3 regions of the Mesorhizobium sp. M0904 genome follow, and region 2 is predicted to be linked to each of the others. Evidence: predicted binding sites of a transcription regulator. Region 2 holds the regulator's gene; each other region holds the start of a gene.
What was found. The regulator LexA, encoded in region 2, represses DNA repair genes until DNA is damaged. The targets are predictions, from matches to a motif close to TGTTCNNNNTGTGTTCNG.

Region 1: NKH80_RS16435 (single-stranded DNA-binding protein) is a predicted target of LexA. The motif match lies at 1,577-1,594, and genes of this name have one in related genera.
Region 3: dinB (DNA polymerase IV) is a predicted target of LexA. The motif match lies at 5,525-5,542, and genes of this name have one in related genera.

Annotation. Positions count from the first base shown of each region.
Region 1 covers NZ_JAMYOC010000014.1:63,350-71,403, reverse strand. The annotation lists gene NKH80_RS16455 (ATP-dependent Clp protease proteolytic subunit) at 1-153, opposite strand, end outside; gene NKH80_RS16450 (SRPBCC family protein) at 179-703, opposite strand; gene NKH80_RS16445 (ArsR/SmtB family transcription factor) at 700-1,014, opposite strand; gene NKH80_RS16440 (cupin domain-containing protein) at 1,096-1,422, opposite strand; gene NKH80_RS16435 (single-stranded DNA-binding protein) at 1,697-2,209, shown strand; gene NKH80_RS16430 (OsmC family protein) at 2,333-2,758, shown strand; gene NKH80_RS16425 (MarC family protein) at 2,767-3,396, opposite strand; gene NKH80_RS16420 (hypothetical protein) at 3,471-4,001, opposite strand; gene NKH80_RS16415 (helix-turn-helix transcriptional regulator) at 4,088-4,915, shown strand; gene gyrA (DNA gyrase subunit A) at 5,064-7,871, shown strand; gene NKH80_RS16405 (hypothetical protein) at 7,926-8,054, opposite strand, start outside.
Region 2 covers NZ_JAMYOC010000008.1:195,038-203,091, reverse strand. The annotation lists gene NKH80_RS11335 (MltR family transcriptional regulator) at 1-760, shown strand, start outside; gene NKH80_RS11330 (hypothetical protein) at 827-1,630, opposite strand; gene NKH80_RS11325 (ComEC/Rec2 family competence protein) at 2,161-4,623, shown strand; gene lexA (transcriptional repressor LexA) at 4,617-5,351, opposite strand; gene kynU (kynureninase) at 5,808-7,055, shown strand; gene NKH80_RS11310 (hormone-sensitive lipase) at 7,152-7,982, shown strand; gene NKH80_RS11305 (molybdopterin molybdotransferase MoeA) at 7,990-8,054, opposite strand, start outside.
Region 3 covers NZ_JAMYOC010000002.1:54,950-63,003, reverse strand. The annotation lists gene NKH80_RS02775 (sigma-70 family RNA polymerase sigma factor) at 1-552, shown strand, start outside; gene NKH80_RS02770 (hypothetical protein) at 566-823, shown strand; gene NKH80_RS02765 (sulfite oxidase) at 893-2,050, opposite strand; gene NKH80_RS02760 (FAD-dependent oxidoreductase) at 2,680-4,200, shown strand; gene dinB (DNA polymerase IV) at 4,231-5,472, opposite strand; gene NKH80_RS02750 (GNAT family N-acetyltransferase) at 5,586-6,044, opposite strand; gene NKH80_RS02745 (hypothetical protein) at 6,114-6,476, opposite strand; gene NKH80_RS02740 (hypothetical protein) at 6,665-6,961, shown strand; gene NKH80_RS02735 (XRE family transcriptional regulator) at 7,170-7,874, opposite strand; gene NKH80_RS02730 (hypothetical protein) at 7,949-8,054, shown strand, end outside.

The DNA.
Region 1 (8,054 bases), on a different contig from region 2:
CTGGGCGCAGACCAGCGCCGAGGTGCCGTCGTCGATCGGCCCGTTGATGAAGACGATGCGCTCGCGCAGCAGCCGCGAAAATATATCGAAGGCACGTTCGCCGCGACTCGACTGCTCGATCACCATCGGCACCAAATTGGCAAGGCCGCTCATCGTTATCTCCTTTGACTGTCGTCGTTCAGGCCGCGCGCATAAAGAGGCGCGCGGTGTTTGCGGCGATCTGCTTGTACTTGGGAGTACGCGCTTCAAACGAAAGTCGGCAACCGGCGCCTGCCATGGCGATCTCCGGCACTGCTGCCCGAGCAAAACCATCATGGACGATGCGCAGATGCGTGCCGCCGGAAACGGTGCGGTCGAGCGTAAAGGTGACGATGCTATCCACTGGCCTATCGTTCATTGGGCTTTCCACCGGGCTGCCGGGCGGCACCCGCGTATCGCCGGGCGCCGGCCGCTCCCGCCAGGAATAGCGCAGCAGCCGTCCGGGATCCGCGTCGAGGATTTCGCACTCGATCGGCGCATCCGGCGCTTTAAAGGCAAAGCGGTTGCCGACCTTTGGTTCAATGTCGTTTGGCATCATCCAGGCCGCGAGCAGGTCCGGCACTGTCAGCGCCCGCCACACTTTTTCCGGCGGCTCGGGCAGCTCGCACTCGAACTCGATCTTGTCTGCCGCCATTTCCGCGCGTTCTTTGCCTCGGCTGGTCATTGGTCCATGTCCTTCAAAACCGTCTTGAGCCTTTCGATGCGCTCTGGCCAGAACGCGCGGTAGCGTTCGATCCAGCCGAGCAGCGGCGCAAGCCCGTTCGGATCGGCGCGATAATAGGCATTGCGGCCGGCCCGGCGTTCGACCACGAGGCCGGCACCTCGCAGCACCGCGAGATGCTGCGATACTGCCGGCTGCGAAACCGGCATGCCATTGCGGAGTTCCGATACCGTCATCTCGCCGTCGGCGAGCCGCTCATAGACGGCGCGACGCGTTGGATCGGCCAGTGCCCGAAAAATCTCTGCTTCGATCATTCCAGAAGCATAAGTCGATACTTATCGGTTTGGCAAGTCGCGTTTTTAAGACAGGCAGTGTTTTTTGCGACGGGCGAGATTTTACAAACGCGTCGGAAGCCAGCGTCTCACCATGTCTGGCGATCCGTTAAACGTTGCCTCAAAAACTGGTGACGCGAGCACGGCATGGATATGAAGCAGTTCGGAGCCGACGTTTCGGAAGCCATGTTGCCTGTGCGCGGCAACAACAAGCGACTGTCCGGCAGTCAAGACGAGATGCTCGTCATCGATCCACATCTCGGCCCTGCCAGCGATGACGGTAAGCACTTCCTCGACCGGGTGCCAATGTGTCGGGGCGCCAACCGCGGGTTCGACCCATTGTTCAAATATGCAAAGTTGAGTTGCGCCGTTGCAGGCCGAGACATGCATGCGGGTCTTTACTCCCGTCCGCCATTCTTCTTGCGGCTGATCGTCATGCTCGACCATCTTCATTGAGTTCGCCTCGATCTCAGGGTTCGTGGAAAATTCGGCGCCAAGACCCTACTTGTTACTGACATCTATTGACAGTGCAGGACCTTTAAACTAGAACGAAAAGAGAACAAAAACCTTGTGGGAAAAGGCAGCCACGGCAGGCAGGGATTGTCCATAGCCTGTAAGGTGGAGCGACAAGGAATTTGGTTTCGGATGAGCGCGGAGAAGTGTCATGGCGGGTAGCGTCAACAAGGTCATTCTGGTGGGCAACCTCGGGGCGGACCCTGAAATCCGCCGCCTGAATTCGGGTGACCCGGTCGTCAATATCCGCATCGCGACGTCGGAAAGCTGGCGCGACAAGACATCTGGAGAGCGCAAGGAAAAGACCGAGTGGCACAATGTCGTGATTTTCAACGACCAGATCGCCAAGGTGGCCGAGCAGTATCTGAAGAAAGGCATGAAGGTCTATGTCGAGGGCCAGCTGCAGACGCGCAAATGGCAGGACCAGACCGGCAATGACCGCTATACGACTGAAATCGTGTTGCAGAAATTCCGCGGCGAGCTGCAGATGCTCGACGCACGGGGCGAGGGCGGCGGCCAGGTCGGCAACTATGCCGGTGGCGGTGCGAGCCGCGGTTCCGATTTCGGCCAGTCCGGCCCGGGCGAAAGTTTCAATCGGGGTGGCGCCAACAAGGGCGGCGGCGGTGGTTCATCGCGCGAGCTGGACGACGAAATCCCGTTCTGATTTCTCGGGGCGGACTGCCCTTGCGGCGACAAGCGCCAGCACCTTGGCCACGAAATGGCGTCCCGAAAATCTGTCTTGGATTTTCGGGACGTTGTGCGTTTGAGCGGTGAAAGGACGTATCAAGTGAAAGCAAGGGTCAAATGGGTGGAGGAGCGCACTTTTGTTGGCGAGTCCGCCAGTGGGCACAAGCTGGTGCTAGGCACGGCGTTCGGGCTGGAGGGCAAGACGCCGGGGCCGAGCCCAATGGAACTGGTGCTGATCGGCACCGGAGGCTGCTCGGCCTATGACGTGGTCCATATCCTCGAAAAGGGGCGCGAGGCGGTCGAAGATTGCGTGGTCGAACTCGATGCCGACCGTGCAGAAGCCGATCCCAGGGTGTTCACCCGCATTCACATGCATTTTGTCGTCAAGGGCCGGGCGCTGTCACACGACAAGGTGAAGCGGGCGATCGGGCTTTCGATCGAGAAATACTGCTCGGCCTCGGCAATGATGGCCAAGACTGCCGAGATTACCCATGACTTCGAAGTCATTGAAACGACAGCGAAGTAGGGCAGTTCCTAGGTCGCCATCAGCGCCTTGATGCCGTCGGCGACGAACTGTATGGCGAGCGCCGCCAGGATGACGCCGAGCAGCCGTGTCAGGATCGAACGGCCGGTTTGGCCGAGGATACGATCGATGCGCTCTGACAGCACGAACACCAGGTAGGTGATGACGAGGCAGATGGCGATGATGCCGACAAGGGCTGTCTGCGCGCCAAAACCCTGAAACGAGCTTGAGAGCAGGACGGTCGCCGAAATCGCGCCGGGACCCGCAATCAGCGGGATCGCCAGCGGAAAGGCGGCGATGTTGTGGATCATGTCCCTGGTGATGGCGACGTCGCCGATCTTCTCCTTACGGTCCTGCCGGCGCTCGAACACCATTTCGAAGGCGATGAAGAACAGCAGAAAGCCGCCGGCGACGCGGAAGGCCGGCAGGGTGATGCCGAAGACCGACAGGATCGACGCGCCGGCGATTGCGAACAATGCCATCACCAGGAAAGCGATGATCGAGGCGCGCACGGAGACCTGGTTGCGCTCCTCGCGGTTCATGCCGCGGGTCACGGCAAGGAAGAGCGGCGCCAGGCCGGGCGGATCGATCGTCACCAGTATGGTGACGAAGGCGTTGAACAGGCTGTCGAAGCTCGGCATGCTGACCCTCCCCGCCGGCAATGCCGGTTAACGGGATTGGTAGAGCAAAGCGAAGCCAGTGGAAACCGTGCGGATCAGGGGCTGGCGGTGCGGCGCGCCAGAAACTCGACTTCGAGACGCCAGGTGGCGCCGTCGTCAAACGAACGCTCGCCCAGCCAGCGGAAGGAATCTCCGGTGATCCGGGAAAAGCTCCAGCGTACCGAAGGGCCGGTGCCGTCTGCGCCTAATTGGACGATCGTGTCGCCTTCGACGCGGCCCAACTGGCGGCTGTAATACCGGTTGCGCGGGTCGCTCCAGAAGATGTGCCAGGCGTCGACGCCTGGGTCATAGACGCGCAACGTCGTGCCATAGAAGGTCCATTTGCCGAGCGAAGGGGAGGAACCAGCGTCACGAGCTGGCAGGATCCATACGTCCTGGATCGCGCGGCCTTCAAGGACCCAGCCGAAATGCACCTCGCCGCGCCCGGTCAGCACCTGACCGTCTTCGAGATGGCGCGTGGCGTCGAACGTCCAGGCGCCGACGAAGCGGCCGTAAAGGTTCAGTTTCTCGGCAAGGGCCGGTGTGGGCCCATCGCTGTGCAGGGCCTTGGCAAAGGAATTGGACATGGCTTCGCTCTCATCTTGTCAGGAGACCGGCAAGCATAGAGGCCGGCAGGGGTTCTGCGCTTGGGAAAAATTGCTATGTTTGGGCGATGACGACGAGCGCGCATAGGCTGGCGTCGGGCCGAGGCTGGCAGGTGTCGGATGTCATCTGCACCGCCAGCGCCGCCGACAGGCCATTCGAGGAGGAGCATCGGCATTTCTGCGTTGCTGCCGTAACCAGCGGCACCTTCCGCTATCGTGCCCGCCAAGGCACGGCGATGCTGGCGCCGGGCGCGCTCCTGCTCGGCAATCCCGGCACATGCTACGAGTGCGGGCACGAGCATGGCGCCGGCGACCGCTGCCTCTCCTTCCATTTCGGACCGGCCTGTATGGAGCGGATCGTCGCCGACGTGCCGGGCGCCAAGACGCTCGATTTCAGCACGCCGCGCCTGCCGCCCTTGCCGGCGCTGGTGCCGCTGCTCGCCGAAGCGGAGGCGGCGCGCGAGATGGCCGACACCGGCGCGTTCGAGGAACTCGCCCTGCGCATTGCCGGTGCCGCGGTAACAGCGGCTTGCAGCGCCACGGATCGGGGACGGACCCCGAGCCGCCGCGACCAGAAGCGTGTCGCCGAAGCGGTGCGGCGCATTGAAGTCGATGCCGACCGGCCGATCTCGCTTGCCGAACTCGCCGACGAGACCGCCACCAGCCCTTACCATTTCCTGCGCACCTTCCGGCACGTTGCCGGCATGACGCCCTACCAATTCCTGCTGAGAACGCGGCTGCACAGGGCAGCCGTGCGGCTGCGGACGTCAGATAACACAATTTCGGCGATCGCCTTTGCGGCGGGATTCAACGATCTATCAACCTTCAACCGCCGTTTCCGGCGGCTGATGGGCGAGGCGCCGGGTACTTATCGCGCCCGCCGGCGACGCCGGTGAAAGGGTGCCACGGCCATATCGTCGCAATTGGTGTATCCTTTTGAATTTGCCGCTAAAAACCACATTGGAAAACTGCCGCGATTGTTGGAGTTTCGGGCCGGCTTCCTATATAAGCACCAAGTGATTCCTGATTAGATTGTGATCCGATTTGACCGACCAGAAGACACCGCGCGGCGCCGACGGCGGCCCCACCGGCATCGAGCCGATATCCATCATCGAGGAGATGCAGCGCTCCTATCTCGATTACGCCATGAGCGTGATCGTCAGTCGCGCGCTGCCGGACGTGCGCGACGGCCTCAAGCCGGTGCATCGCCGCATCCTCTACGCCGCCTATGAGAGCGGCTATCACTGGAACCGTAAATATGTGAAATCGGCACGCCCGGTCGCCGACGTGATGGGTAAATACCATCCGCACGGCGACGCCTCTATCTACGACGCTTTGGTGCGCATGGCGCAGGACTGGTCGCTGCGCGTGCCGCTGATTGACGGGCAGGGCAATTTCGGCTCGATCGACGGCGATCCGCCGGCGGCGATGCGCTACACGGAATCGCGGCTGACCAAGGTCGCGCATGAGTTGCTGGAAGACATCGACAAGGACACCGTCGATTTCCAGGACACTTACGATGCGTCGGGCAGCGAACCGAAAGTCCTGCCGGCGCGCTTTCCGAACCTGCTGGTCAACGGCTCCGGCGGCATCGCCGTCGGCATGGCCACCAACATCCCGCCGCACAATCTGGGCGAGGTCTGCAACGGCGCCATTGCCCTCATCGACAATCCAGCGATCGATCTTCCGGCGCTGATGGAGATCATTCCGGGACCGGATTTCCCGACCGGCGGCATCGTGCTTGGCCGTTCCGGCATCTACAGCGCCTATTCGACCGGCCGCGGCTCCATCGTCATGCGCGGCCGCGTCAACATCGAGGCGCGCGGCAACGACCGTGAATCGATCGTCATCACCGAGGTTCCCTATCAGGTGAACAAAGCATCGATGATCGAGAAGATGGCCGAACTGGTGCGCGACAAGCGCATCGAGGGCATTTCCGACATTCGCGATGAGAGCGACCGCCAGGGTTACCGCGTCGTCATCGAACTGAAGCGCGACGCCGTCGCCGACGTCATCCTCAACCAGCTTTACCGCTTCACTCCGCTGCAGACGTCCTTCGGTGCCAACATGGTGGCGCTGAACGGCGGCAAGCCGGAATTGCTGACGCTCACCGACATGCTGAAGGCGTTCGTCGCCTTCCGCGAGGAGGTGATCAGCCGGCGCACGAAATTCCTGCTCCGCAAGGCGCGCGACCGCGCCCATGTGCTGGTCGGCCTTGCCATCGCTGTTGCCAATATCGATGAAGTCATCAAGCTGATCCGCAGCGCTCCGGACCCGCAGACGGCGCGCGAGCAGTTGATGGAGCGGCGCTGGCCTTCGGGCGACGTGGAATCGCTGATTCTTCTGATCGACGACCCGCGCCATCGCATCAACGAGGACGGTACCTACAATCTCTCCGAGGAGCAGGCGCGCGCCATCCTCGAACTGCGCCTGCAGCGCCTAACCGCGCTCGGCCGCGACGAGATCGCCGACGAGCTGAACACGATCGGCGACGAGATCAAGGACTACCTGGACATCCTGTCGTCCCGCGCCCGCGTCCAGCAGATCGTCAAGGACGAGCTCATCGCCGTGCGCGACGAGTTCGGCACGCCGCGCCGCACCGAGCTCGCCGAGGGCGGGGCGGACATGGAAGACGAGGACCTGATCCAGCGCGAGGACATGGTCGTCACGGTCAGCCATTCCGGCTACATCAAGCGCGTGCCGCTGTCGCTCTACCGGGCGCAGCGCCGCGGCGGCAAGGGCCGCTCCGGCATGTCGACCAAGGAAGAGGATTTCGTCACCCGGCTGTTCGTCGCCAACACGCACACGCCGGTGCTGTTCTTCTCCTCGCGTGGCATCGTCTACAAGGAAAAGGTCTGGCGCCTGCCGATCGGCAACCCGCAATCGCGCGGCAAGGCGTTGATCAATATGCTGCCGCTCGAACAGGGCGAGCGCATCACCACGATCATGCCGCTGCCGGAGGATGAGACGAGCTGGGGCGAGCTCGACGTCATGTTTGCCACCACGCGCGGCACCGTGCGTCGCAACAAGCTGTCGGACTTCGTCCAGGTCAACCGCAACGGCAAGATCGCCATGAAGCTGGACGAGGAAGGCGACGAGATCCTCGGCGTCGAGACCTGCACCGATAATGACGACGTGCTTTTGACGGCAAGTTCCGGCCAGTGCATCCGCTTCCCGGTCAGCGACGTACGCGTCTTCCAGAGCCGCAATTCGGTCGGCGTGCGCGGCATCGCCATGGCCGATGGCGACCGGGTGATCTCGATGGCGGTGATCGAGCATGTCGACGCGCCGCCGGCGGAACGTGCCGCCTACCTTAAGCGGGTGGTGGCTGAACGCCGGCTCGCCGCCGACATCGCCGCCGGTGAGGAGGAAGAAATCCAGCTTACCAACGAAGAGGTCGGCGAAGAGGCGGAGCTTTCCGACGAGCGCTACGAATTCCTCAAGGCACACGAGCAGTTCGTGCTGACGGTGACGGAATATGGCTACGGCAAGCGTTCGTCGTCGTACGATTTCCGCCTGACCGGTCGCGGCGGCAAGGGTATCCGCGCTACCGACGTTTCGAAAACGGCCGAAATCGGCCGTCTGGTGGCGACCTTCCCGGTCGGCAATGATGATCAGATCATGCTGGTTTCGGATGGCGGAACCGTCATTCGCGTCCCGGTTAACGGCATTCGTTTCGCCAGCCGCGCCACCAAGGGCGTTACGATCTTTAATACCGCAGAGGGCGAGAAGGTCGTTTCGGTGGAGCGGATTTCGGAGCCGCAGGCAGACGAAGAGATCGAAGAGAGTGTCGAGGCTGAAAGCGGCGCTGCTACCGAAGGTGGGGAGCCTGACAACAACAACGTCGAGTGAGTTGCCACGACGCCGCCAGCCCGATAGGTCGGTCCGGCGTTGTCAGCAAACGCTCTAGAAATGCCGATAAGGCCTACGGATGCCGAAGCCTTCGAACTGCTTGGTATTGGCCTTGGCGCGGACGCGCTGTGCCTCCTGATGCAACCCGAATACGGTAGCGATCAGCATGGCGACGGTCATTGC
Region 2 (8,054 bases):
GAACGACAAAGCTGAAGAGAAAGCGAAAGAAGATGAGGTCTTTGGGGACCTCAATCGCCTTAATCAAATCATGGGCACGCTTGACGAGCGTGGATTGGTTCTCGCGCTCGCAGCTTTCGCAGAAGAAGCGCTCGGCGATCTTATAGCGGCATTTCTAATTGAGGGCGCGCCAGCATCGACACTCCTTGAAGGGTTCAACGCCCCTCTTGGAACGCTGTCAGCACGAATCAAAATGGCCTACTCTCTGGGATTGGTGACAAAGCCCCAGTACGACGATCTGGAGAGGCTTCGGCGGATTAGGAACGAATTTGCACACAGCTGGGAGCCAGTTTCGTTCTCTGACCAGAAGATCGCCGGGCACATCTCCGCGCTGCACTTCAATAGCCTGCATGAAGAATTTCCAGAGACGCCTCAAGAGAAAGTGCAGACGTCCTTGGGAGTGCTCTTGATGGAATTACGCTCGACGACCAACCAAATGAAAAAACACGGACGCCGTGCTTGTCTTATCGGACAGCACCTAATTTCTGGGGTGGTTGGCGACCTCGATATGCAATTGAACAAATGCCGAATGCGTTTGACGAACCTCGCGGAAGAATTGCAGTCCGCAACTGGGGATCGACGACGGTTCCTGTTGGCTATTCGGCATGGATGGCAAGGGAAACTTGAGATTGTGCGTCTCCAGGCCCCACCGGAACGAAAGCACGAGATTAGCAGCCTGCAAGCCGAATTAAAAACGTGGAATATCCCGCCCGAGGACTAAAGGCACCATCTAGCCGGCAAACCAACTGCGATTCAGTTAGCGTGCGCTGAATAGCTGCCAGAGTGTTTAGAGGCGATCATTTAACTTTAAGTTCTTGGGGTAATCCACGCACTGGGCGAGAAGGTAATCCGCAGCGGCCACAGCGGTAGCGAAGTTGGCTTCCTTGAGCTTGGCTTTCATGGTTGGCGATGAGCGGTCCATCATCTCCGCAATTTCATTGAGCGCATCTCCGAGTGGCTGAAAGTGTGGCTTAGAAAAATAAGCTACTTTGTCAGGAGATTTATTTTTGGCGCGGCGAAGTTGTGAGGCGATCACCCGGACATCTGTGGCCGCCCCGACGAAATTCAGGGGATCTGAAGATTGAACCCCTATTTGGATCATCTGCCTGTCCTCGTCGTCAGCTTCGCCAACCATTATCGTACGTCCACCCACTTTGCGATACCGGCGAATAAAGGCGGCTTGGTGCGTATCGATCAACCGATCTACCTCGGCGCCTTCCAGGAGTTGTGTCTGTTTGCCTATGAATGCGGCTTGGGCGCGGGCCTCTTCTGCCTGTTGTTTTAAAATGTCTCGATTGAGTTCGAACTCCCTCCTCGTCAGCCGCAGTTCCTGCCGTTGCAGAGCAAGCTCTTGTGACTGGACCATGGTGGCCACGAACAACCAAAGAAAGGCAAGTGGAGCGCAGATCCCTGCGACAAAATCGCCGAATGTGTTTAGCGCGAGGCTGGCCTTGTTGATTGGCAAAAGGCTATCCGGCCCGCTATTGCCTAGGATCGAGCCCAATGCCGTGAAATAAACTGCGGTTGCCGCAAACCCGAATACCACCCACCCAGATCGTGCCGATTTCTCGGTCTCTTCCTTTTCGGTCATCCGCTCCCTCTCTAATATCGACTGCCGCTTATAATCAAATCTCGCGCGGCTGTCCCCTTGCCGCCAGCCAGGCTGTAGAGCAGTTGAACCTCTTCGATGCTGTTGGCCCGGAAGGCCGCGCGGATCTCCGGCACGTCGTTGATTGACAGACAGTCTGGTCGCGATTGCCTCGAACTGGTCACCGCCGAAAAGCTCCTTGGCGTAGTCGCCGTCGCTGCCGAAATAGGGCGGGTCAAGCTAGAACAGGGTTTCGGCCGGTCGTAGCAGTCGATGAAGGCGGACCAGCCAAGCTGCTCGACTAAGACGCCAGCGAGCCGGTCATGGAGGTCAGCTAAGAGGGCTGTCGTCAGGTTGAAACCGGCCGATGAAGTCGGGCCGAGAGCCCGGCGGGCTACCCTGCCGAACGCGAGGCGCGGTGAAGATAAAGGAAGCGACCCAGGCGGGCGTAGGAAGCGAATGTTGTTGCGCGGACTTTCGCGCGTTGCGCGTTCATGTAGCATAGGAGGTCGAGGGCGCAAGGGGCAGACCCGATGGCTGTGCGAGGCCGTGGTGCGGGCGAGGGCGAGGACGTTGGCAGCGGCGTCAGCGAACGCTTGCTGTTTGCCGCTCCCCCGCCTGTCCTGCCGGCACCGGCATTGCTACCCGCTCCGCGCTTCGATGCTCCGTCGCTGCCGGCCAGCGACCCAGCAACGGTTCTCGTGCCCGCGGGCGAGCCCATCGTACGCCTGCCCAGGCGTTTCCGCCTCTCGTCACCGTCCCGTATCCGCAACAGCGTAACCTCGGCGGCCGGCCTGGAACTCGACCGTGGCATCGCCTTCCTGCTGGTGCCGGTGTTCCTCGCATGCGGGGTGGTCGTGTATTTCGCGATGGCGGTGGAGCCGGCCTTTCCACAGCCGATCGCACTCGTGCTCCTCGCGGCCCTTTGTGCCGTCGTCTCGCGCTCTTGGCCCAGAGCCCGCCTGTGCTTCATGGTGGCGTTGTTCTGCGTGCTTGGCGTGCTTGCCGCCAAGTTCGAGACCTGGCGTGTCGGGACGCATGTGCTCGGTTCTGAAATCTCGACGCGGCTGACGGGTCGCGTCGTATCGTACGAACCCATGGCTAGCGGCCGCATCCGGCTGACAATCGATGTGATCTCAACCGCCAGGCCGACGCTGCGCTACATGCCGGAACGGGTCCGCGTTTCGGCGATGAAGATACCGGATGAGCTGGCCGCCGGTTCCGAGATCACCGGCTATGTGCGGCTGCTGCCGCCGACCGGCCCGGTGCGGCCCGACAGCTATGATTTCTCCTTCGACAGCTATTTCGCCGGTATCGGCGGCAGCGGCTTTTTTCTCGGCAATCCGAAAGTCGTGTCGTCGAGCAGCATGCCGCTTGCCGCGCGGCTTTCTTCCGCGATCGAAGACGCGCGCGAATCCATCGCCGACCATATCCGCAGCCGCATCGGCGGCGCCGAGGGCGAGATTGCTGCTGCGCTGATCGTCGGCGTGCGCGCAGGCATTCCCGAGGAGATCAACGAAGCGATGCGGCGTACAGGCATTTATCACATCATCTCTATCTCGGGGCTGCATATGGCGTTGGTCGCCGGCACCATCATGGCGCTGCTACGCGGCGCCTTTGCGCTGTTTCCCGATTTCTCATCGCGACGGCCGGTCAAGAAATATGCCGCGGCCGCCGCGCTTTTTTCGATTGCGGCCTACCTCGTCTTTTCCGGCATTGTGGTAGCGGCCGAACGCAGCTTCATCATGCTGGCGGTGATGCTTATCGCCGTGCTGTTCGACCGGGCCGCGCTCACCATGCGCAACCTGGCGATCTCGGCCATCGCGGTCATTCTGGTGTCGCCACACGAGGTGGTCGGTCCGAGCTTCCAGATGTCCTTCGCCGCGACGGCGGCCCTTGTCGGCGCCTATGCCGGCTGGTCCGACTACCGCGCCGGCAGGGCCACCACGCCGCCGCCGCGGCGGTCGCCGCTACGCCTCGCCACGCGAAAGGTCCTGCTGGGCATGGGCGGCCTGGCGATGACCTCGATCATTGCAGGGAGCGCCACGGCGCTTTTCGCCCTATGGCATTTCCAGCGCGTGGCGCCGCTCAGCCTGTTCGCCAATCTGGCCATCATGCCCATCGTCTCACTGGTCGTCATGCCCTTCGCCGTGCTCAGCGCGCTGGCGATGCCGTTCGGCGCGGATGGGCCTTTCCTATACGTGATGGGCAAAGGGCTGACGGCGATGATCGCCCTGTCCGGGTGGATCTCCGAGCGCTCGCCAATCGATGCGGTGGGGCTGATTTCGCTGAGATCCGTCCTTTTGGTGACGATCGCCCTCGTCGTTGCCAGCATGGCGACGACCTGGTTGCGGCTCGCGGCAATTCCTTTTGCGCTCGCCGGCTTGCTAACGACAACCCAGACGCGCGTACCCGACGTATTGATCTCGGAGGACGCACGGCTGGTCGCGCTGCCGATCGGCAGCGGTGAGCTCGCGGTCAACCGGGCACGCCCGAATGAGTTCACCATCGACAACTGGAAACGCGCGCTCACATCAGAGGCTATCGTCGCGCCGGAAACACCTGGAAAGAACGATCCGCAATTCGACATTGCCGATCCGGCCGACCTACCGCCGGGCATGCCGTTCATTTGCACGGACGGTCTCTGCCTCGCCAGGCATCCATCCGGCGCGATCATTGCGCAAGCCAAGGACCGCGATACCGCACGGCCAGCCTGCGCCTTCGCCAGCTTGATCGTCATCGACGACGCCACCGCCCATAATCCCTGCTACTACGACCGGCTGGTCCTCGTCGTCACCAAACGGCAACTGGCGCGCGCGGGAAGTGCGGCCGTCTATTTCGATCCACAAGCGGCAACACGCGCCGAAATCCGCTTCGCCGTCGAAAAATCATACCGGCCCTGGCACGTGCAGCGGAAATTTTCACGCGCGGCGCGCGGCCTGCCGCCATACCGGGCCGACAATCCAAAAGCCGGCACCAAGGGCGCAACTCAGTAGCGGCGGATCAGCCCAACGAGCTTGCCCTGCACCTTGACCCTGTCTGGTCCAAAGATGCGCGTCTCGTAGGCCGGATTGGCGGCCTCCAGGGCGATCGAGGCGCCCTTGCGGCGGAACCGCTTCAGCGTCGCTTCCTCCTCGTCGACCAGGGCCACCACGATCTCACCGGGGCTCGCCGTATCGGCGTTGCGGATGATCACCGTGTCGCCGTCGAAAATGCCAGCCTCGATCATCGAATCGCCTTTGACCTCGAGCGCATAATGCTCGCCGCCCATGATCATATCCGGCGGCACCGAAATCGAATGCGTCTGGTGCTGGATAGCATCGATCGGCACACCAGCGGCGATGCGGCCCATTACCGGGATCGAAACGGCGGCGACGACATCGTCGTCATTGCCGGCTGCAGGGACGCGCGACGATGTCGGCTTTCCCTGCCGAGGGGCACCTTGCCCAAGACTGCCCTGGATGACACTCGGCGAGAACTTGCGTGCCGCATTGAGGCCGGGGGCGATCGAGTCAGGCAGGCGTAGCACCTCCAGTGCACGGGCCCGGTTGGGCAAACGGCGAATGAAGCCGCGCTCCTCCAGCGCCGTAATCAGTCGGTGGATTCCGGATTTGGAAGCCAGGTCGAGCGCTTCCTTCATCTCGTCGAAGGAAGGTGGGATACCGCTTTCCTTCAACCTTTCGTGGATGAACATAAGCAGTTCGTGTTGTTTGCGTGTCAGCATAGCGACCCCCAACAGAATCAGAAAACAAACCCAGAACAGACACTATCTGTTCCAGTTGTGTTCCGCAACTGTTTAAAGTTTAATGAATGCGTTAAGGCTCGGGAAACAAACGACGTCCCCTACCGGCGTACCGTATTTTCGCCGCCGCGAGCCTCATCGCCTTGATTCTGCTTTCGTTTGCGCCGTTCTCGCCTCCTAGAAGGCGGCACTGGCATCGGCCGTCGGTCGGCAAAGGGCACGGAAGTGAACCCCTATCGACTGTGCGGTTTGGTCAATGCGCCGTGAACGAAACGAACTCAAAACGCCAACCTCGGGCTAACTCCAGGTTTCCACCGCCTGGTCAGGCTGCTTCTCGCCGGTGGAGCCTTGCTACGCGCAACCAGGTAATGGAAGAACAGAAGAACAGTTGATGCGTGTCCGGCGTTGCGTTGGATTTTTTGGGGGAGCAGGCAAATCATGACGGGAATTCCCGATCTCGTGGCCGTAAAGGCGATGGATGCCGCGGATCCGCTGGGCGCGATGCGCGACCGCTTTGTCTTGCCGCAAGGAGTGATCTATCTCGACGGCAATTCGCTAGGAGCTGCTTCACGGCCCGCTTTCGATGAATTGTACAAGGCCGCGACCGAAGAATGGTCGCATGATCTCATCCGCGCATGGAACACGGCCGGCTGGTTCAACATGCCGCTTGAACTTGGCGACCAGCTCGGGCGCCTGATCGGTGCCGCGGTCGGCCAGACGGTGGTCTGCGATACGACGTCGGTCAACATCTACAAGCTGCTGCACGCCGCCATGGCCATGCGACCGGAGCGGCAGGTCATCGTCGCCGAGGGCGATAGTTTTCCGACAGAACTCTACATGGCTGAGGGTGTGGTTTCGACGCGAAAAGATGCGCTGCTGCGCCTCTCGGCGGTCGACGCGCCGACCATCGAGGAGCTGATCGACGATCGCACCGCCGTGGTGCTGGTCAACCACGTCAACTACAAATCGGGCGAACTGCGCGACATGCCGGCGCTGACGCGCAGGGCCCAGGAAGCCGGGGCGATGATCGTCTGGGATCTCTGCCACACCGCCGGCGCGATGCCAGTCGAGCTCGACAAAGCCAACGCCGATTTTGCCGTTGGCTGCACCTACAAATATCTGAATGGCGGACCGGGCGCGCCTGCCTTCATCTATGCGGCTGAGCGGCATCTTGCCGACATCCAGCAGCCGCTCACCGGCTGGTGGGGCCATGCACGGCCCTTCGCCTTCGAGCCAGGCTATGCGGCCGGCACCGGCATCCGCCGGTTTCTGTGCGGCACCCAGCCGATCCTTTCGATGCGCACGCTGAAGGGCGCGCTCGACATCTGGGACGATGTCGACATGACTGCGGTGCGCAAGAAGAGCATCGCACTGGCCGATCTGTTCATCGAGCTTGTCGAGGCAAAGTGCGGCACTTACGACCTCACGCTCGAAAGCACGCGCGATGGAGAAAAACGCGGCAGCCAGATTTCATTCATGCATGAGCATGGCTATCAGATCATGCGCGCGCTGATCGAACGTGGCGTGATCGGCGATTTTCGCGCGCCATCGACCATGCGCTTCGGCTTCACCCCGCTCTATGTCGGCTATGCCGATGTTTGGCAGGCCGTCGAAGTGCTTGAGGAGATCCTGCGCACCGGTGCGTGGAAGGATGCGCGCTTCGCCATCAAGGCGGCTGTCACTTGAGATTGATGCGAGAGCTGGAATCGTGAGGCTGGCGACGACGCGCCGCGCGATGCTCGCGGCCAGGTTGCAAGGCCATATTGCCAGGGAGGGCGCAGGGTGTTCGAACGTCACATTGCCGATTGGGACAACGCCTATGCCAACGGCGCCAACATAGCCGGCAGCGATCGCTGGCCGGCGGCCTGGGTCGAGCCCGCGCAGGTTTTCCGCGACGCGCTTTCGACCGAGGGCAGGGCGCGGCTCGACCTGGCCTATGGCGACAACCCACGCAACCGGCTCGATCTTTTCCTGCCGGCCACCAAGCCGAAGGGGGTCGTGGTGTTCGTCCATGGCGGCTACTGGATGGCATTCGACAAGAGTTTCTGGTCACATCTTGCCGCGGGGGCTGTTGATCGCGGCTATGCAGTTGCCATGCCGTCCTACACGCTCTGTCCGCAGATACGCATTGGCAGCATCGTCAAAGAAGTCGGCGCGGCGATAGGCAAGGCGGCGGCGATGGTCGCAGGGCCGCTGATGCTGACCGGGCACTCGGCCGGCGGCCATCTTGTTAGCCGGATGGTTACCAGGACGACGCCGCTGGCGCCCGAAGTGGTCCGGCGCGTTCGTCACGTGGTGTCGATCTCGGGGGTGCATGATTTGCGCCCGATCATGCGCACCGGCATGAACGAGACGCTGGCGATCGATAAGGCCGAGGCGCAGGCCGAAAGTCCGGTGCTGCTGCGCCCGATGGACAAGGCCCGCCTGACCTGTTGGGCCGGCGGCGGCGAGCGAGCCGAATTCCTGCGCCAGAGCGCGTTGCTGGCCAACATCTGGATCGGCCTGGGTGCCGCGACCAGCTCCGTGGTCGAGCCTGACCGGCATCATTTCAACATCATCGACGGTTTGGCCGATCCAGACCATCCGCTGACCCGGACCTTGATCTCGGAGTGAGGCAGGTTCAGCGTAGCATCAGCACGTCGCAGGGGGAGCCCGCCGCCGCAGCAGGCGCGAACGGCGCGCGGA
Region 3 (8,054 bases), on a different contig from region 2:
TTCATGCAGCTTTCGGTGCCGCAGCGCAGCGCCGTGATCCTGGTCGACGTGCTCGGCCTCAGCCTGCACGAGACCTGCGAAGTCACCGGCGCGACGCTCGCCGCCACCAAGGCCGCGCTGCATCGCGGGCGGGCCCAGCTCAAGCTGCTGGCGCTGCAGCCCGAGCAGGCGCTCGCGCCGAGGCTCGACGCCGATGACGAGCGCCGGCTGCGGCGCTATGTCGACCTGTTCAATGCCCGCGACTTCGACGCGGTCAGGGCTCTGATCGCCGAGGACGTCCGGCTCGATGTCGTCAACCGCGTCCGCCTGCGCGGCAAGGCCGAGGTGTCGACCTATTTCGGCAATTACGACCGCGCGACCGATTGGGCGCTGTCGCTGGGCTTTGTCGACGGCCGGCCGGCGATCCTCATCCGCAACCCTGGGGACCCGGACGGCGCCGTGCGCGGCTTCATGCTGGTCGAATGGGCGGGCGAGGAGGTCATCCAGATCCGCGATTTCCGCTACGCACCCTGGTGCTTGCCCGATGCGGAGATCAGTACGATAGAGCGGTGAGGGGCTTGCCGCGATGGCGCGCGGAGGCGACGGGGCCAAGGTTGCGCCACCGGACAAGTCTGCCATCGCCTCGGTCACCAAGCTGAAGGGTTCCGCTTCCGATTTCGGGGAGCGGTATCGTCGCGAAGAGGATCTACGGCCCACAGCCGTCATGCTCGATATAGAGCGGCGCCAGCTTTCGGATCAGGCAGCCTCTTCCTGGTTGACCCAAACGCAATTGCCACATGGCCGCAAGTTCTTAGAGCGGTTCCGGCTCTCCTGGAACCGGTAACCCGCTCTAACTATTTGTTTTGCCGCATTTATGCGGACGCAAAATGATTCCATTTGGCTGCAAAATGCTCTAGCCGACACGCACGCGGCGCGTCACCTGGCCATTGCTCTCCCAGTATGTGTGTTTCTTGGCAATCAAGGGATCGTCCATCGCCGGTTGAATTTGTCCCGTGGTGCTGACCGCGCGCGAGGTCACCGTGTGTTCTCCAGGAGAGGGATTTGCCCAAGCCAGGGACCAAATTTTCCAGGCGTGCTCTGCCTCCTCACTGTGGTCAATGGTCGCTGGTGCCCAAGGCCCCTGGTCGATTTGAACTTCGACCCGGTCGATCGGCGCCCCCCAGGCTGCGCCAACGATGCGGTAATCCGAGTCTTTCCGGGTAACCTTCGCAGGCGCGGACTTTATCAGCGCTCGCCCGACTGACGTCTCGGCCCATACGGTCTCGCCGTTGTGGTCCTCCTCCCGGATGGTGACATAGTCACGGGCCATCAGAAGGCTCATGAACCGCGTATCGCGAACCTCGATGCGCTTTAGCCACTTGACGTTGGCGATCCCGTACCAGCCTGGCGCAATGAGCCGTACCGGGAAGCCATTGGGCGCCGGCAAGACGGCTCCATTCATTTCATAGCAGAGGAGATTATCGGGGTTCATCGCGTCGGCGAGCGACATGCTGCGAGCGAAGTTCTGCTGCATCTTGACGTCGCGTATTGCGACCTCGCCTTTGTCAGTACCGAAAAAGACGACCTCGATGCCCTTCTCCAGAACGCCGGCTTCCTCGAGGATCGGGGCGAGCGGCGTCCCAGCCCAGCGGGCATTGCCGATGCCGCCGGTGAAGAAGGGAAACCCGTGGTTGCCCGAGCATTCCACTGTGAAAACGACCTCCTGCCGCGGTCGTGCCCTGATGTCGGCGAGCGTCAATTTTAAGGGCTTCTTGACCAGGCCTCCGATCTCCATCGACCATGTCTTCTCGTCGATCGTTGGTCGGTTGAAATGCGAGATGCTGAAGAACTTGTCGTTTGGCGTTATCCAGCTATCCAAATCCTCCCAGACAAGCTGTTTCTGGATACCTACCGGATCGGGATTTTCGGTCGGCTGATCCAGCCATGGAATAACTTCCTCGCTCGGCCGTGTTGGAAAAGCGTAAGCCCGACGCGAGGTATAGAGAGCAGCAATTGCGGCAAGAGCCGCGCTTCCTTGAACAAGAAGTTCTCTGCGCTGAAAATCAGGCATGTTGTTTACCTCCCAGTTGATCCGGAACGGGCTGCAACGTGCCTTAGGCCGTAGCCTGATCACGGATAGGCGACACAATGTGAAGTCTGCCCATTCGGAAGTATCCGGATGGCTCAGACAATCACCGACGCAAGTCAGGCATGTGAAGCGTTGGACGAAACTCTGGCTCGCGTTTCGCATGCCAAGAGTGCGCCTTTGAGAAGGACGTGTCCACAACTTGGACGGGACATGATGATGATTGACATTCCATGCCGATTTTCGGTCCTGCCAAATCGTTGCTGCTCGGATCGCTGCCGAACGCCCGCTTCTGGGTCATTTCGGGACCTTCGTAGGTTCTCGTCGAACCGGTGTTTCCTGCCGGCCAGTGGGTTGGTCGGGCGGCCGGCATCGCCCTGGTCGCCTGGGGCGGCGCAACGCTTTGGTCTGACGACCAGGGCTGCCTCGAATGTCGCATTTGCAGGAAACGATCCCTCCTGACGCAAAGTGCATCGCACCGCCCAGCCAGGCCGGCTCACAACGCGTCGGGGCGGACCGGCGGTGACGTCAAGCTTACGCAGGCATTCAGGCGTCGAGGAACTTTGAATCCTGGCGTCCGTTTATCCGAATGTCGGGTATGAAGGGCTCCGCCAATGAATGTCAGCGATGAAAGGACTGTATCGCTTTGGGCGGCAACCGAAGTCGCGCCTGAGGCGGTTCCGCTCGAGCGGAGTGAACAGGTCGATGTCGTGGTCGTCGGATCTGGCATTGCCGGACTGTCGGTCGCCTACGAACTGGCCGTCGCCGGACAAAAGGTGGCGGTGCTCGATCGCGGCCGGATCGGAAGGGGCATGACGGCACGCACCACCGCGCATCTGTCATCGATCTGCGACGACTATTTTTCGGAACTGATCAAATTGCGCGGCGAGGAACTGGCGCGGATTTACTACCAAAGCCAGTCGGCGGCTATCGACCGTGTCCAATCGATCCAGGAAGCAGAGGGTATCGCGTGTGATTTCCGCCGCCTCGACGGCTTTCTGTTTCCGGCGTCAGGCAGAAGGGAATCCGTCATCGAGCGCGAACTGGGCGCCGCTCTGAAGATTGGTGTCGACGTCGAGAAAACCGCAGGCGTGTCGTTTGCAGGCTTTTCGGATACGCCCGTCCTTCGCTACGCCAATCAGGCGACATTTCACCCCCTCAAATATCTCCGCGGGCTGGCTGCGGGCATTCGCGCGCGCGGCGGCATGCTTTATGCGGAGACCATCGTCGACAAGGTCGCGGAGACCGACGGCGGCGTCCGCGTAAGCACGGTCTCGGGCTTTACCGTGTCTGCCAGATCGGCCGTTGTCGCCACTAATTCGCCGATCAACGATCGGGTCGCGCTCCACACCAAGCAAGCGCCGTATCGGACCTACGCGATGTCGTTCGAGATCGCGCGCGACGTTTTGCCGGATGCACTCTATTGGGACACGCTGGATCCCTATCACTACGTTCGCCTGCAGCCTGGTGAAGGCAAAACCGACTTTCTGATCGTCGGTGGTGAGGACCACAAGACAGGGCAGGCCGACGATGCCGACAACCGCTTCGCGGCCCTGGCGGACTGGATCAAAAAATTGGTGCCCGATATCGGCGCGGAAACCAATCGATGGTCCGGGCAGGTGATGGAGACTGTCGACCATGCCGGGTTCATCGGCCGCAATCCCGGCAACCGGCATGTCTTCGTGGTCACCGGCGATTCCGGTCAGGGCATCACCCATGGGGTTGTTGCCGGCCAATTGGTTTCCGACCTGATCCTGAAGGGGGAAAGCCCTTGGCGGGAACTTTACGAACCCTCCCGCAAGACGGCACGCGCGATCGGCGACTATTTGGTGGAGAATGCGACAGCGATCAGGAGTTTTGCCGAGTATGTCGCGCCTGGCGAAATCGATTCCGCCGATAAGCTGCGGCCGGGAGAGGGCGCTATCGTGCGCGAAGGGCTTACCAAAGTCGCGGCTTTTCGCGATGAGGACGGCACGCTCCACAAGCGCTCGGCCGCATGTACTCATGTCGGTTGCCATGTCCATTGGAACTCATTGGAACGCTGCTGGGACTGCCCCTGCCACGGCTCGCATTTTGCCGTCGACGGCACGGCTTTGAACGGGCCGGCCGTATCGCCCCTGGCTCCTGTCGGATAATTCTTCTTTTTTTCGCCGCCGCCGCGCAACTCACAATTCCTTCTCGGCCAGCTCCCGAAATGCGTCGGGAACCGACCGCTGTAGTCCGAGCGCGACCGAGGCGTAGCCGACCGCCTCCCAGCCGAAGCGGTCGCGGATCTTGTCGATGGCGCGATCAGCGGTCCAGCGCGCCGCGCCCTTCCGGGTACCGGGGCGGCGGCGGTCGTCGTCGAGCCCGAGCGGCAGTTCCAGTTGCAGGCCGGCATGCTGCTCCAGATGCGATACGGCGATCGCCAGCAGCGAGATGGTCTTTTCGTGCGGATGATCGATGAGCACCTTGCGGACCAGCGCCTCGGCGATCTCGGCCAGCATGGCGGTTGCCGATATCGGCTGATCGAGCGTGATCGAGCGCGTCACCGAGCGCAAATCGGCAAAGCGGACGCGAACCGTCACCGTGCGGCCGGGCCGGGATTTCGCCCGCAGCCTTGTGGCGACCCTGTCGGCCAGATGCAGCAGGGCGGGGACGAAGACCTGCTCGTCGGCCGGTTTTCGGCCGAGCGCCGATTGCGCGCCGGCCGAGCGCGCCCGGCGCTGCGTCTCAAGCTTGCGCGGATCGCGGTTCCACGCCAGCGCATTCAGTTTCTCTCCCGCCGCCGGCCCGAGCAGGCGCTCCAGCGCACCACTGTTGGTCTTCGCCAACTCGCCGATGGTGTCGACGCCGATACCGGCCAGCCGCTCCCTGGTGACCGGGCCGACACCCCACATCAGCTCGACCGGCAGGTGGTGCAGGAACTCCAGCTCGTGGCGCGGATCGACCACCACCAGCCCGTCCGGCTTTGCGACCTGTGAGGCGATCTTGGCCAGATGCTTGGTGCGGGCCACGCCGACCGAGATCGGCAAGCCGAGCTCGGCCCGCACGCGGCGGCGTATCTTGCCGGCGATCTCAGCCGGCGAGCCGAAGAGGTGGGTGCAGCCGGCGACGTCGGCAAAGGCCTCGTCGATCGAAATCCGCTCGACCACCGGCGTGAAGTCGCCGAGCACCTTGATTGCCGCATCGCCCAGCCGCTGATAGTCCTTGAAATGGCCGCCGACGAAAATGAGTTGCGGGCAGAGTTCCCGCGCCCGCCGTCCCGGCATACCGCCGCGCACGCCGAACGCCTTGGCTTCATAGGATGCGGCAAGCACGACCCCGCCGCCGACGGCAATCGGCTTGCCGCGCAAGGCCGGGTCGAGCAATTGTTCGACCGAGGCATAGAAGGCATCCAGATCCGCGTGGAGGATGTTGGCTTCCATCCGGCCCGTTCGCCCGCGGCCACTCGAACGCCGCATTGTCTCGCGTTATGATAGGAACATAAAGAGAACATTGCGGGTGAATTGTCAAGCAGCGCGGAGGCCGCCGCCGCAACCTACAGCGCCATCTTGTAGCCGAGATGACTGGCGGTGAAACCGAGGCGCTCGTAAAAATCGTGCGCCTCCCGTCGACCTTTGTCCGTGGTGAGTTGGACGAAGCTGCAATTGCGCGAACGGCACGTTTCAATCGCCCATTCGACCATCAGTTTGCCGACGCCGCGCGAGCGCCATTGCCGGGCGACGCGAACGCCTTCGATCTGGCCGCGCCAGGCACCCTTCCTGGAGATACCCGGAAGGAAGGTGAGTTGCAGGGTCCCGACCACTTGCCCGGCCTCGACAGCCACGGCCAGCAACTGGTTGGGATCGGCATCGATTGCGCTGAAGGCATCGAGATAGGGTGGCGCAAGCGGCGTGGATGGGTCTTCCCGGTCTGCACCGAGCACATCGTCGGCAAGCATTGCAACGATCGCCGGCAGGTCGGGCGCCTGCGCGGCACGGAATTCGATCTCGCTCATCGCCTGGACATACGGCGTAGATTTGGCGTTCGCAATATCCGTTTTGACCCGCAAGGGAGGTCCGCGCCTTCAGGCGGTCTCAAACGCCCAGAGGCGCTGGCCGTAGCGGCGGAAGAAGCGGGCGAAGAGGCGCTGCTGTCTGGCACGGGCGAGGTCGGCGGCGCGCCTTTCCTGCCGCCAGCGCGGCATGTTGCGGAACATCGACAGGAAGCGGGCGGCGTCCTCGAGTGCCTCCTCGGCTGTCTGCGCCGGGCGGATCGCCGCCAGGAACAGAACGCGGCTCGGCTTCATCTGGTCAATCGCCGCCTTGCGCTGGCGATGGCCCTGGCGTGCCTTGCGGATGCCGTCCTGGCGGATGGCCGCGAAAGCGGCAAGCATGGCCGGGCTGTCGCCGCTATAGCCGCAGGCATGGGCGAACTGGGCTGGGTTCATCGTCGCTCCCTTGCTGCCGGCCGGCTGCGGTTCCGTGGCTCGCGCCGAGTCCAGTCCGCATGATATATAAGCATAACTCAAATAATCGAACAAGCGAAACTTTAACTCTGATGTAAGCGGAACCGACTCGACTCCGCCCCGAAAACCGATAATGATATGGAACAAAGCAGGAACAATGGGGATGGACTATGGCATTAGCGGGCAAGGAAGCGACGATCGCCGATGTCGTCTCGATTGCCGTCGAGTGCATCGATTGCGGCCGTAACAGGTGGTGGAAGCCGGCCGAGCTCAAGCGGCATGGGGTGAGGCCGGAGACACCGCTATCAGCACTTTCGGGGCGCCTCATCTGCAAGGCCTGCCGTGCCGATGGCCTGCCGGGCGCCGCCGTTTCGATCCAGGCCGCCTTCATCGACGACCGGCAACGGGTGCGCGCCGAGGCGCGCCTGCTCAACGGTCGAGAGCCGGAGCAGTCGAGGCGGGCTTGAGGGGGGAACTTCCTTCTCCCCTTGTGGGAGAAGGTGGCCGAGCGAAGCTCGGTCGGATGAGGGGTGTTGGACGGATCGCTACTAGGAAGACGTAAGGCTCTAAAAATCGTTCCGTATTTTTGACGCCGAGTTTCTTCCAGCCCTCATCCGGCTCGGCGCTGTGCGCCGATCCACCTTCTCCCACAAGGGGAGAAGGGAAAGCGGTCCGTCAATACCCCAGCAGTTCCTTGAGCGGGATGACGCGGAAGACGTTCTTGATGGCATAGCGGTTGAAGGTCAGGGTCTTGGGCGGATTGTACTGTTCGACGATCAACTCGGCGGCGGTGCGCTTGACCAGCTTCTTGATGAAGGCCTTGCCGTTTTGCTCGTTCTCCTCGGGCAGCGTCTCGATCACCACATGATCGCCGGGCACGGCGTCGCGGCCGCCACAATAGATCATCTCGCCGGGCTCGTAGCGCGGCACCATCGAATCGCTCAGCACGTGCAGCGCAAACACGTTGCGCAGATGCCGGATCCCCGGCGGCCGCTGGACATAGCCGGCCGGCTGGCCGTTGAAGGTGAAGTCGCCATCGTCGCCGCCGACGGCGGTGCCGAGAAGCTGGATATCCATCGGCCCGGCGGGCAGGGGGCCGGGATCGGTGACGATCTCCGCATCGGCAACCGGCCCGGCATCTTCGAGGAAGACGACCTCGCCCTTGCCGAGCGCCACCGGGTCGACGCGCAGGAAGGCGGCGGTCTTCAAAAGGTTCTCGGTCTTGGGCAGGTTGCGCCCGGTCTCCCAATTGCCGACGGCAGCGACGTCGGTGTCGTTGTGCTCGGCAATGTGACGCATCACCAGGCCGCGCTGCTTGCGCGCCCGGCGGATCGCCGCTCCGACCTTGATCGACAGTGCAGTTTTCGCCATGGCTCCCATCTGAGACATAAGATTCGGTTTCGTCTATGCAAGAATCGCTTGCAATATGATTTGAGTTATGCTCTTATGAGGGCATGCACAAGTCGCTTCACCAGCTTTCGGTCCTTAAATCCGCCGTTCAGCGCGCCGGCGGCGCTGGCCTGGAGGCGGTAGCGCAAACGATCGCCAAGGCCATGCATG